DNA from 4 places in the Peribacillus sp. NPDC058075 genome. Region 4 is predicted to be linked to each of the others. Evidence: riboswitches for the same ligand, from Rfam matches in the RefSeq annotation. Region 4 holds a riboswitch; each other region holds the start of a gene.
The links. Region 4 has a riboswitch for S-adenosylmethionine ahead of ACFVS1_RS10630 (Na+/H+ antiporter NhaC family protein). Riboswitches for the same ligand answer to the same signal wherever they lie in the genome.
Positions count from the first base shown of each region.

Region 1: it holds a riboswitch for S-adenosylmethionine, as region 4 does, so the genes downstream of both, mmuP (S-methylmethionine permease) here and ACFVS1_RS10630 (Na+/H+ antiporter NhaC family protein) in region 4, are expected to answer to the same signal.
Region 2: it holds a riboswitch for S-adenosylmethionine, as region 4 does, so the genes downstream of both, mtnK (S-methyl-5-thioribose kinase) here and ACFVS1_RS10630 (Na+/H+ antiporter NhaC family protein) in region 4, are expected to answer to the same signal.
Region 3: it holds a riboswitch for S-adenosylmethionine, as region 4 does, so the genes downstream of both, ACFVS1_RS18505 (O-acetylhomoserine aminocarboxypropyltransferase/cysteine synthase family protein) here and ACFVS1_RS10630 (Na+/H+ antiporter NhaC family protein) in region 4, are expected to answer to the same signal.

Region 1 covers NZ_JBHVSL010000001.1:1,533,990-1,536,193, reverse strand. Annotated here, with positions in the region: gene mmuM (homocysteine S-methyltransferase) at 1-37, opposite strand, end outside; gene mmuP (S-methylmethionine permease) at 27-1,421, opposite strand; SAM riboswitch class I at 1,505-1,607, opposite strand; gene ACFVS1_RS07725 (flavin reductase family protein) at 1,823-2,204, opposite strand, start outside.
Region 2 covers NZ_JBHVSL010000001.1:1,375,052-1,377,255, reverse strand. Annotated here, with positions in the region: gene ACFVS1_RS06970 (carbon-nitrogen family hydrolase) at 18-800, shown strand; SAM riboswitch class I at 872-1,025, shown strand; gene mtnK (S-methyl-5-thioribose kinase) at 1,104-2,204, shown strand, end outside.
Region 3 covers NZ_JBHVSL010000002.1:156,281-158,484, forward strand. Annotated here, with positions in the region: gene ACFVS1_RS18505 (O-acetylhomoserine aminocarboxypropyltransferase/cysteine synthase family protein) at 1-1,035, opposite strand, end outside; SAM riboswitch class I at 1,138-1,244, opposite strand; gene ACFVS1_RS18510 (thioredoxin family protein) at 1,389-1,697, opposite strand; gene ACFVS1_RS18515 (toprim domain-containing protein) at 1,701-2,066, opposite strand; gene gcvH (glycine cleavage system protein GcvH) at 2,159-2,204, opposite strand, start outside.
Region 4 covers NZ_JBHVSL010000001.1:2,144,529-2,146,732, reverse strand. Annotated here, with positions in the region: gene ACFVS1_RS10635 (SOS response-associated peptidase) at 1-584, shown strand, start outside; SAM riboswitch class I at 851-958, shown strand; gene ACFVS1_RS10630 (Na+/H+ antiporter NhaC family protein) at 1,152-2,204, shown strand, end outside.

The DNA.
Region 1 (2,204 bases), 610 kb from region 4:
GTAAAATAGCGTCAATTGGGTTAGTTTTATTGTTCATGATCTACTCCTCTTTTCTTTATGGTTTTTGTCACATAATAACTTCCATAGCACAACAAAATAAATGGAATGCCACAATATAGTGCAATTCGTTGTGTAGGATCAAATGCAATTCCTATGCAAGAAGCCAGGCATAGGATAAAAGAAACGATTGGCACGAGTGGATAAAATGGCGTTCGATAAGCCAAGTCATTTACTGAATTTCCTTCGTTTATATATCGTCTGCGAAATAGAAACTGTGACACGCTAATACTCATCCAAACTACCACCACGGCAAGTCCAGAAATGGATACAAGCACTATGTAAACAGTATCCGGTGCAATAATACTCGAGAACAGGGCTAAGCTGCCGCCCAACATACTGAAAAGGACTGCATGTATCGGAACTCCCCGTTTTGTCAATTTTGCAAATATTGGTGATATAGTTTCCTTATCTGCAAGTGACCAAAGCATTCTGGATGATGCATACAGTCCCGAGTTTGCAGCAGACAAAATGGCAGTTAATATGACAAAGTTCATAATATCCGCTGCATACGGCACACCAATTCGTTCAAGAACTGCCACAAAGGGGCTTTCTAATACGCTTGCATCCGAAATAGGCAATAATGCGGATAAGACAACGATGGTTCCTACAAAAAAGATAATCAATCTCCATAAAGTCATACGGATTGCCTTTGGTATCGTTTTTTCAGGATTCACAGTTTCTCCAGCTGCAATTCCGATTAATTCAGTTCCAGAGAATGCGAAATTCACCGCAAGCATCGTCATTAGAATGGCAAAAGCACCATTCGGAAATAAACCTTCACTTGTAAAATTGGAGAATAACGGAGCGGATTGTGAATGAATGATTGGAATAAAACCCAGCATTGCCGCTGCTCCCAAAATAATAAAAATCACAATGGCAAATACCTTTATAGACGCAAACCAGAATTCGGATTCAGCGAAAAATTTAACGGTCCACGCATTTAATGCCAAGACCAAAATGGCAAATAGTGCACTCCATATCCAGACATTGATTGATGGAAACCATCTCTGCATCAACAATCCTGCAGCCGTGAATTCCGAACCTAGTGCAACAGTCCACGTTAGCCAATACAACCAGGCTACTGTATACCCTGTCCCAGGACCTATGTATTTAGCTGAGTAGCTATGAAACGCACCTGTCTCGGGCATATGTACTGCCAGTTCACCTAGACATAGCATGACTAGATAAACCACTAATGCCCCAATCAGATACGAGAGGATGGTGCCGAATGGGCCAGCCTGTTGAATCGTATAACCCGAACTTAAGAATAAACCTGTTCCAATCACCCCGCCAAGCGATAGCATTATTATATGCCGTGCCTGCATTTCCCTTTGAAATTCATGCTTCCTTTTGTTCTCCATTCTTACTCTCCTTTATCCTGCATCCAGAAAAAACGAAAACGCACTCTAAAAAAGAGTGCGTTACTGACAAATAAACACGTACGGTCTTATCTATCAAGGTTTCACCCCCGGGAATTAGCACAGTGTCATTGCAGACCTGTTGCTGAGGTTTCATAGGGCCAGTCCCTCCACCTCTCTGGATAAGAAATTATTTTTTTATAACTTTATCAATCTATGAAAAAATTGTCAAGTTTTGTTTCGATTTGTAAAGAATTCCTTTAAAGTCCAAACGAACATCGCACCTTTGGCATAGATATGAACTTGTTTTTGGAACAGTCGCTTAAAGTATTAGAATTGCAGATAATGCTAACGAAAAAAATGACGACACCTTAAAAGATGACGCCATTTTTCTTTCATATTCCTTAAGGTCGTTCTATGTCAAATAATTCCCCTAGTTTTGTATAAGTATGACCCGCTAATCTTGCTACAGGTTTTAGCCCATTCTGGTCAATTCGGCCTTTATGGTAAATCTCCTGCTCTATATGATAGCAGACTATTTTCCCTATCAATAAATCACAACCAGGTTTATTCTTGGAACCTGCCAATGGTATCGCATGCTCCAATGTGCATTCAAAGCGTACCTTCGCTTCTTGCAATCCTGGTACCGACACCTTATCACTAACAGCCTGTGTGAAATTGGTAAGACCCAATTCACTTTCGTCAGACGGGAGTTCCTTGGCCGTTCGATTTGCATCAGCAACATTATCTTCATCAGTGATATGAACAACGAATTCACCTGTTTGA
Region 2 (2,204 bases), 770 kb from region 4:
TGTGGGGGTTTTAAACGATGAATTGGAAAATAGCTTGTATACAAATGGATATAGCATTCGGGCAACCTGATATCAATTTTCAGGTTGCGGAACAATGGTTGGAAAAAGCAGCACGGTCAGAACCTGATATCATCATTTTACCAGAGCTTTGGACAACCGGATACGACTTAAGCAGGTTAAATGAGATTGCTGATCAAGAGGCGGAAAAAACGATTGAATTTCTTAAAACACAGGCAAGGAAACACGAGATTCATATCGTAGGCGGTTCCATTGCGAAAAAAACGAGCAAGGGAATCTATAACACCATGATAATCATCGATAAACAGGGAAATCTCATAAAAGAATATGATAAGCTTCACTTATTTCAATTAATGGATGAACATCATTTCCTGAAGCCAGGAGAAAAAGATGGTTTATTTACTCTTGATGAAAAAATATGTGCTGGTTTCATTTGTTATGACATCCGTTTCCCTGAATGGCAGCGAGCCCATACCGCTAAAGGCGCCGAAGTTCTCTTCGTTACGGCTGAATGGCCAAAGCCGAGACTCGATCACTGGAGAGCCTTATTGATTAGCCGTGCCATCGAGAACCAAGCCTATGTTGTAGCCGTTAATCGTTCAGGCTCTGATGTCAATAATATCTTTGCCGGGCATTCCTTGATTATTGATCCTTGGGGGAATATCATAAGTGAAGCCGGAGAAGGAAATGAACTCCTGACAGGCACCTTGGACTTCAATAAAGTTACGGAAGCACGTAACAAAATACCTGTATTCGAAGATCGCCGTCCTGATTTTTATTAATTTACCCATTGACAAACTATTTAAAAAGTTGATATTATTTTCCCGAAGATTAAAATTTCAGAAAACATTTACTCTTATCAAGAGCAGGCTGAGGGATAAAGGCCCTATGAAGCCCAGCAACCGACTGTAATACCATTGCGAAATGGGGCGGATTCACCGCCGGATTATAAAATCCACAGAGCACGGTGCTAATTCCACCAGAATTCATATTCTGGAAGATAAGAGGTCCGAAGCCAAAACTTCTGCCTCTTTCTATATGAAAGAGGCTTTTTTATTCTTATTTTGAATCCGGAGGGGAAAAGAATGACTCAAAACCATTCAAATTTTAAGAGATTGACAAACGAAACAGCTGTAACCCTTGCAAAAAAACTTGGGTTGGTCAATGCGGATGCAAGTTTAACATGTAAAGAAATCGGCGATGGAAACTTAAATTATGTTTTTCATATTACAGACACAGTCACAAATAAAGGAATTATAATTAAACAAGCGGTCCCTTATGCCAAGGTGCTTGGCGAGAGCTGGCCGCTGACATTGAAAAGAGCTGCCATAGAAGCGAATGCGCTGATTCATTTCAGAAGTTATTGCCCAGAATTCGTACCGCAAGTCTATTATTCTGATGAACAGCTTGCCATCACGGTCATGGAGGATTTATCGCACTTGAAAATCGTTAGAACAGGATTGATCGAAGGAGATTCATATCCATTGCTTTCACAGCATATTGGTGAATATGTGGCGAAAACGGCATTTTATACATCCGATTATCATTTAGAACCCTCTGCGAAAAAGGAAGTGGCCCGACATTTCACGAATCCCGAACTCTGCAAAATCACTGAAGTCTTTATTTTCACGGATCCATTTTTTGAGGAACTCCCGGGAGATTTCGAGGTGGAATTGACTGATGCCGCCAAAAATATATGGGATGATAAAGAAGTGATCCTTGAGGTCGCTAAGCTGAAACAAAGCTTCGAAACCGAGCAGGAAGCCTTGCTTCATGGAGATTTACATACTGGAAGTATATTTGCAAGTGCAACTGAAACAAAGGTTATCGATCCGGAATTCGCTTTTTATGGTCCAGTTGGTTTTGACCTAGGTCAATACACCGCCAACCTTCTCTTTCAGGCTATCACACGTAATAGCGCTGGAAAGGAAGAGATTTACACACACCTTCATGAATGTTGGAAGGCCTTTGAAGAAACTTATTCCGAATTATGGGATGGCCAAAATAAAAGCCCATTTCGCCATGTGAAAGGTTATCTGCCTTATTTACTGACAAAATTCAAAAAAGATGCATTCGGCTTTGCTGGCTGTGAACTGATTCGGCGAACCATCGGACTTTCCCATGTTGCCGATTTAAATATCATTGAAGATAAAGAAACAAGGATCGCTGCCAAAACGGCAACATTG
Region 3 (2,204 bases), on a different contig from region 4:
CCCAAATGTAACGACAGATCCAGCTCCCTTTGGCAAATATTTACCCGCAAGGGCTTTATCGGGATGATCCTCATCACCAGGATATGAAACCCAAGTCACGGCAGGATGGTTTTTTAAATATTTAATGACCGACTTGGTGTTTGCCAGATGCTCTTTCATCCTTACATGAAGCGTTTCAAGTCCAAGCGTAAACTGGAATGCACTTTGAGCACTTAGAGCAGGGCCTAAATCACGGAGTAACTGGACTCGGGCTTTCGTTATGAACGCGGCAGGTCCAACTGCCTCGGCGTATACCAGACCGTCGTAACTTGGGTCAGGCTCCGTGAAGCCAGGGTAATTTGGCGAGTTCCAATCGAATTTCCCACCATCCACGATGACACCGCCCAGCGTCGTTCCATTTCCCAGAAGCCATTTTGTAGCAGAATGGATGACAATATCCGCTCCAAAATCAATTGGTCTGCATAGATACGGTGTCGCAAAGGTATTATCAATGATCAAAGGTATTCCTGCATCATGGGCGATTTTCGCTACCGCTTCTATATCAAGCACCCTCAAACTTGGATTTCCGATCGTTTCAGCAAAAATGGCTTTAGTTCTTGGCGTAATCGCCCTTTTGAAATTTTCGGGGTCATCAGGAGAAACGAACTTCACTTTGATTCCATATTTCGGAAGAGTGTTTTCAAAAAGGTTATACGTACCGCCATATAATGTGGAGGCTGAAACAATCTCATCCCCTGCAGCAGCAATATTCAGAATTGAAAGTGAGATGGCCGCCATTCCGCTTGCTGTTGCCAATCCGCCGATACCGCCTTCCAATAAGGCCATTCTTTCCTCAAAAACGCTGACCGTGGGATTATGAAGTCGTGAATATATATAGCCATTCTCCTTTAGGCCAAATAAATTCGCTGCATGGTCGGTGTCTTTGAACAAGTATGCATTGCTTTGGTAAATAGGAACTGCACGGGCACCTGTTCCATCAGCTTGCAGACCGCCATGTACACTCAATGTTTCGAAACGCAACTTTTTCTCTGACATATGATTTCACCTTTTTCTATGGATTTAGTTGGAATTATATGATGGTCTCTGGTCTTTTATAAACAAAAAAACCACTTCAGCAAGAAGAGGTTTCAAGAACACACCTCATCTACCAGAGCCAACACTCTGCTGGAATTAGCACCGTATATAAAATTTATACCGGTTGCCGGGCTTCGTCGGGCCAGTCCCTCCGCCACTCTTGATAAGAACTATTAAATTCTGCCGTTACTTATTCAAAATATAGCATTTTAGATTAACTCAGTCAATGAATTGTTAGAATATTCTTTTTTTAATTTTTTTCTCGCATTCAAATGTCCGCAACAAAGAAACCAACCACGGTTCTGATTGGTTTCTTAGTTGATTTCCTTAAGCAATCCGTACAAATAAGGAACGGATTGAAAAGCATATATTTTTTTGTGCAGCTGTCCTTCTTTGAAAAGCAATAAACAAGGAACACTTTCGATTTCATATGTTTCGGCCATTGCATGGACATAATTCATATTCATTTTGCCTGCCTTCAATTCCGGGAATAGCTCCAGGGATATCGTCAGCATCTTGGAGGCAACCTGACAAGTGCCGCATAAAGGGGTATATAAATATAAGCAAAAAGTTTCCCCATTTTCAACAGCAAGCTTACACTCTTCTTCTTTCCATTCCTGCATCAATTAGTCGTTCACCCTTTGACTTAAAAATTTCATTTTCACATTCATATTAGCAGATAGAAGCACAGTTGCGATATGATGTTCGGGCGAGCTTTCCACTTCTTTGTACATTTTATTAATATACAGGTGGTTCGCTTCCGGCATTTCCCTTCGGAACTGCTTCCGCAGCTTTTCTCCTGATTCATCTGCGTCAAAAAGGAGATAAACATCACGGTCCATCAATTCATCCACTAATTCATCCAGTTTAGTTAATGATATGGTCCCATTCGTACATCTTATTTCCACATCTTCATTTAAAACGGAGGCAACTTTTCTTCTATCGGAACTGCCTTCTACAATGATCACTTTATCGAATTCGCCCCACTCCATGTCATCACTCCATCTCACGAATTATGTGTGCAACTGCCACAGTACAAAATGAAAAAGAGAGCAGGCCTTTTCAGTCCCCCCTCTCCTTTCTTTTAACCGTTGATTAAACTCTCATACTCTTCAGCGCTCATCAAGTTT
Region 4 (2,204 bases):
TCAGCTACAATATTGCTCCTTCCCAATCCGTGCTCTCCGTCATTAATGACGGGGCAAGGAATCGACTTGGATATCTTCGGTGGGGACTCATTCCTTTCTGGGCAAAAGACGAAAAAGTGGGCTACAAGATGATCAATGCCAGAGCGGAAACCATTGCAGAGAAAGCAAGCTTCAGGAATGCGTATATGAGGAAGAGATGCTTGATAATCGCTGACTCTTTTTATGAATGGAAGAAGACACCGGAAAGAAAAATACCGATGCGAATAAAACTGAAGAATCATGCTCCATTTGGAATGGCGGGTATCTGGGAATCCTGGAAATCTCCTGAAGGCATCAGCGTCTATTCGTGCTCCGTTATAACAACCGTTCCTAATGAGCTAATGACTAGCATTCATGATCGTATGCCTGTCATCCTTAAACCAGAAGATGAAAAAGATTGGTTGAATCCAACCAATAATGATCCAGCATATCTGCAGCAGTATTTAAAGTCATTCGATTCGGAACAGATGGAAGCCTTTGAGGTATCGACTGATGTGAACTCGACCAAGAATAATTCATCGACCCTAATACAACAAATTTGCTGAGAGGTCATTAGACCTCTTTTTTATATGAACTCTGTCCGATAAATGAAAATAACTGATTAACTGCATATGTCAAGATCTCTTTATAACCAGTAAGGAGTGCATGAGAAGTAATGTAAAACTAATCCTTGCGAAAATAGACAAAATGCTGTACTCTTATATTTGCTTTTCAAAACGACTTTCCAGAAACTAGATTGGTTTTGGCAACTTTTCATCCTGGTTCTTTTCTGGTTGACATCGTAATTTTGATAAATTATATAATTTAGATCTTCTTATCAAGAGAGACGGAGGGACTGGCCCGAAGATGTCTCGGCAGCGGACTTAATAGGAGTGCTGTGCCAAATCCAGCAGGCTGAGTTTCGCCTGAAAGATAAGAAGAGTGTTTTTTATAAATTAAAAGACCTCTTCTTGTTGTTATCATAGAAGGGGTCTTTTTTATGCTGACAGTTTCTTGGCTATAGCTCCATGACTTGATAATCAAATTCGAACTGGTGTTATTTGCAAAATCTGTTAATAGGATAAGAGCTGTGACACATGTCACGGGGAAAATAAAAAGAGGTGTACATCATGATTGCAAACAATAAAGGGAATCCATGGGCATTGATCCCATTTGTCGTATTTTTAATTTTATTTATAGGGTCCGGAATCATCACTAAAGATTTTTATTCATTTCCGGTGATTGTAGCGATTTCAATTGCTTCGGCAGCTGCATTGGCAATGAATCGGAAAGAGACATTCAATCAAAAGGTTGATATCTTCTGTAAAGGTGCCGGGGACGCCAATATTATGTTAATGGTTATCATTTTTCTTTTAGCTGGCGCATTTGCCGAAGTTGCCAATGGCATGGGGGCAGTTGAATCAACAGTGAATCTTGCCTTAGCTGTTTTTCCGCAAAATCTATTAATGGTAGGGATTTTCATTATTGCTTGTTTTATTTCTTTATCCATGGGGACAAGCATGGGAACGATTGTTGCACTGGCACCTATCGGGGTCGGGATTAGTGAGCAAACAGATATTTCGCTTGCCCTTTCAATGGCGGCCGTTATTGGTGGTGCGATGTTTGGGGATAACCTTTCCTTCATTTCAGATACGACAATCGCTGCAGTTCGAACTCAGGGAACGAAAATGAAGGATAAGTTTAAAGTGAATTTTTTCATCGTTTTACCTGCGGCCATCATCACATGTGCCATCCTGGGAATTTTAACGATGGGTGAACAAGCCGACATCTCCCAACAGTCTTATAATTGGGTGAAGATTCTTCCATATCTTTGCGTATTGATTACTGCATTGGCAGGAGTCAATGTGTTCTTGGTCCTTTCCATCGGAATCGTCTTTGCCGGAATTATCGGGTTGGCAGACGGAAGTTATCAACCATTGGGTGTCATCCAAAAAGTTGGAGAAGGAATGGCGGGAATGTATGAAATCTCCTTCCTTGCCATTTTAATTGCAGGTATGGTAGCTGTCATCAAACATAATGGTGGCATCGATTATCTACTCCACCTAGTGACCCGAAATAGCAAATCAAAAAAAGGCGCGGAATTCAGCATCGCGGGGCTTGTTGGTTTGACAAACCTTTCAACGGCAAATAACACGATTTCGATTATCATTGCCGGGCCACTTGCC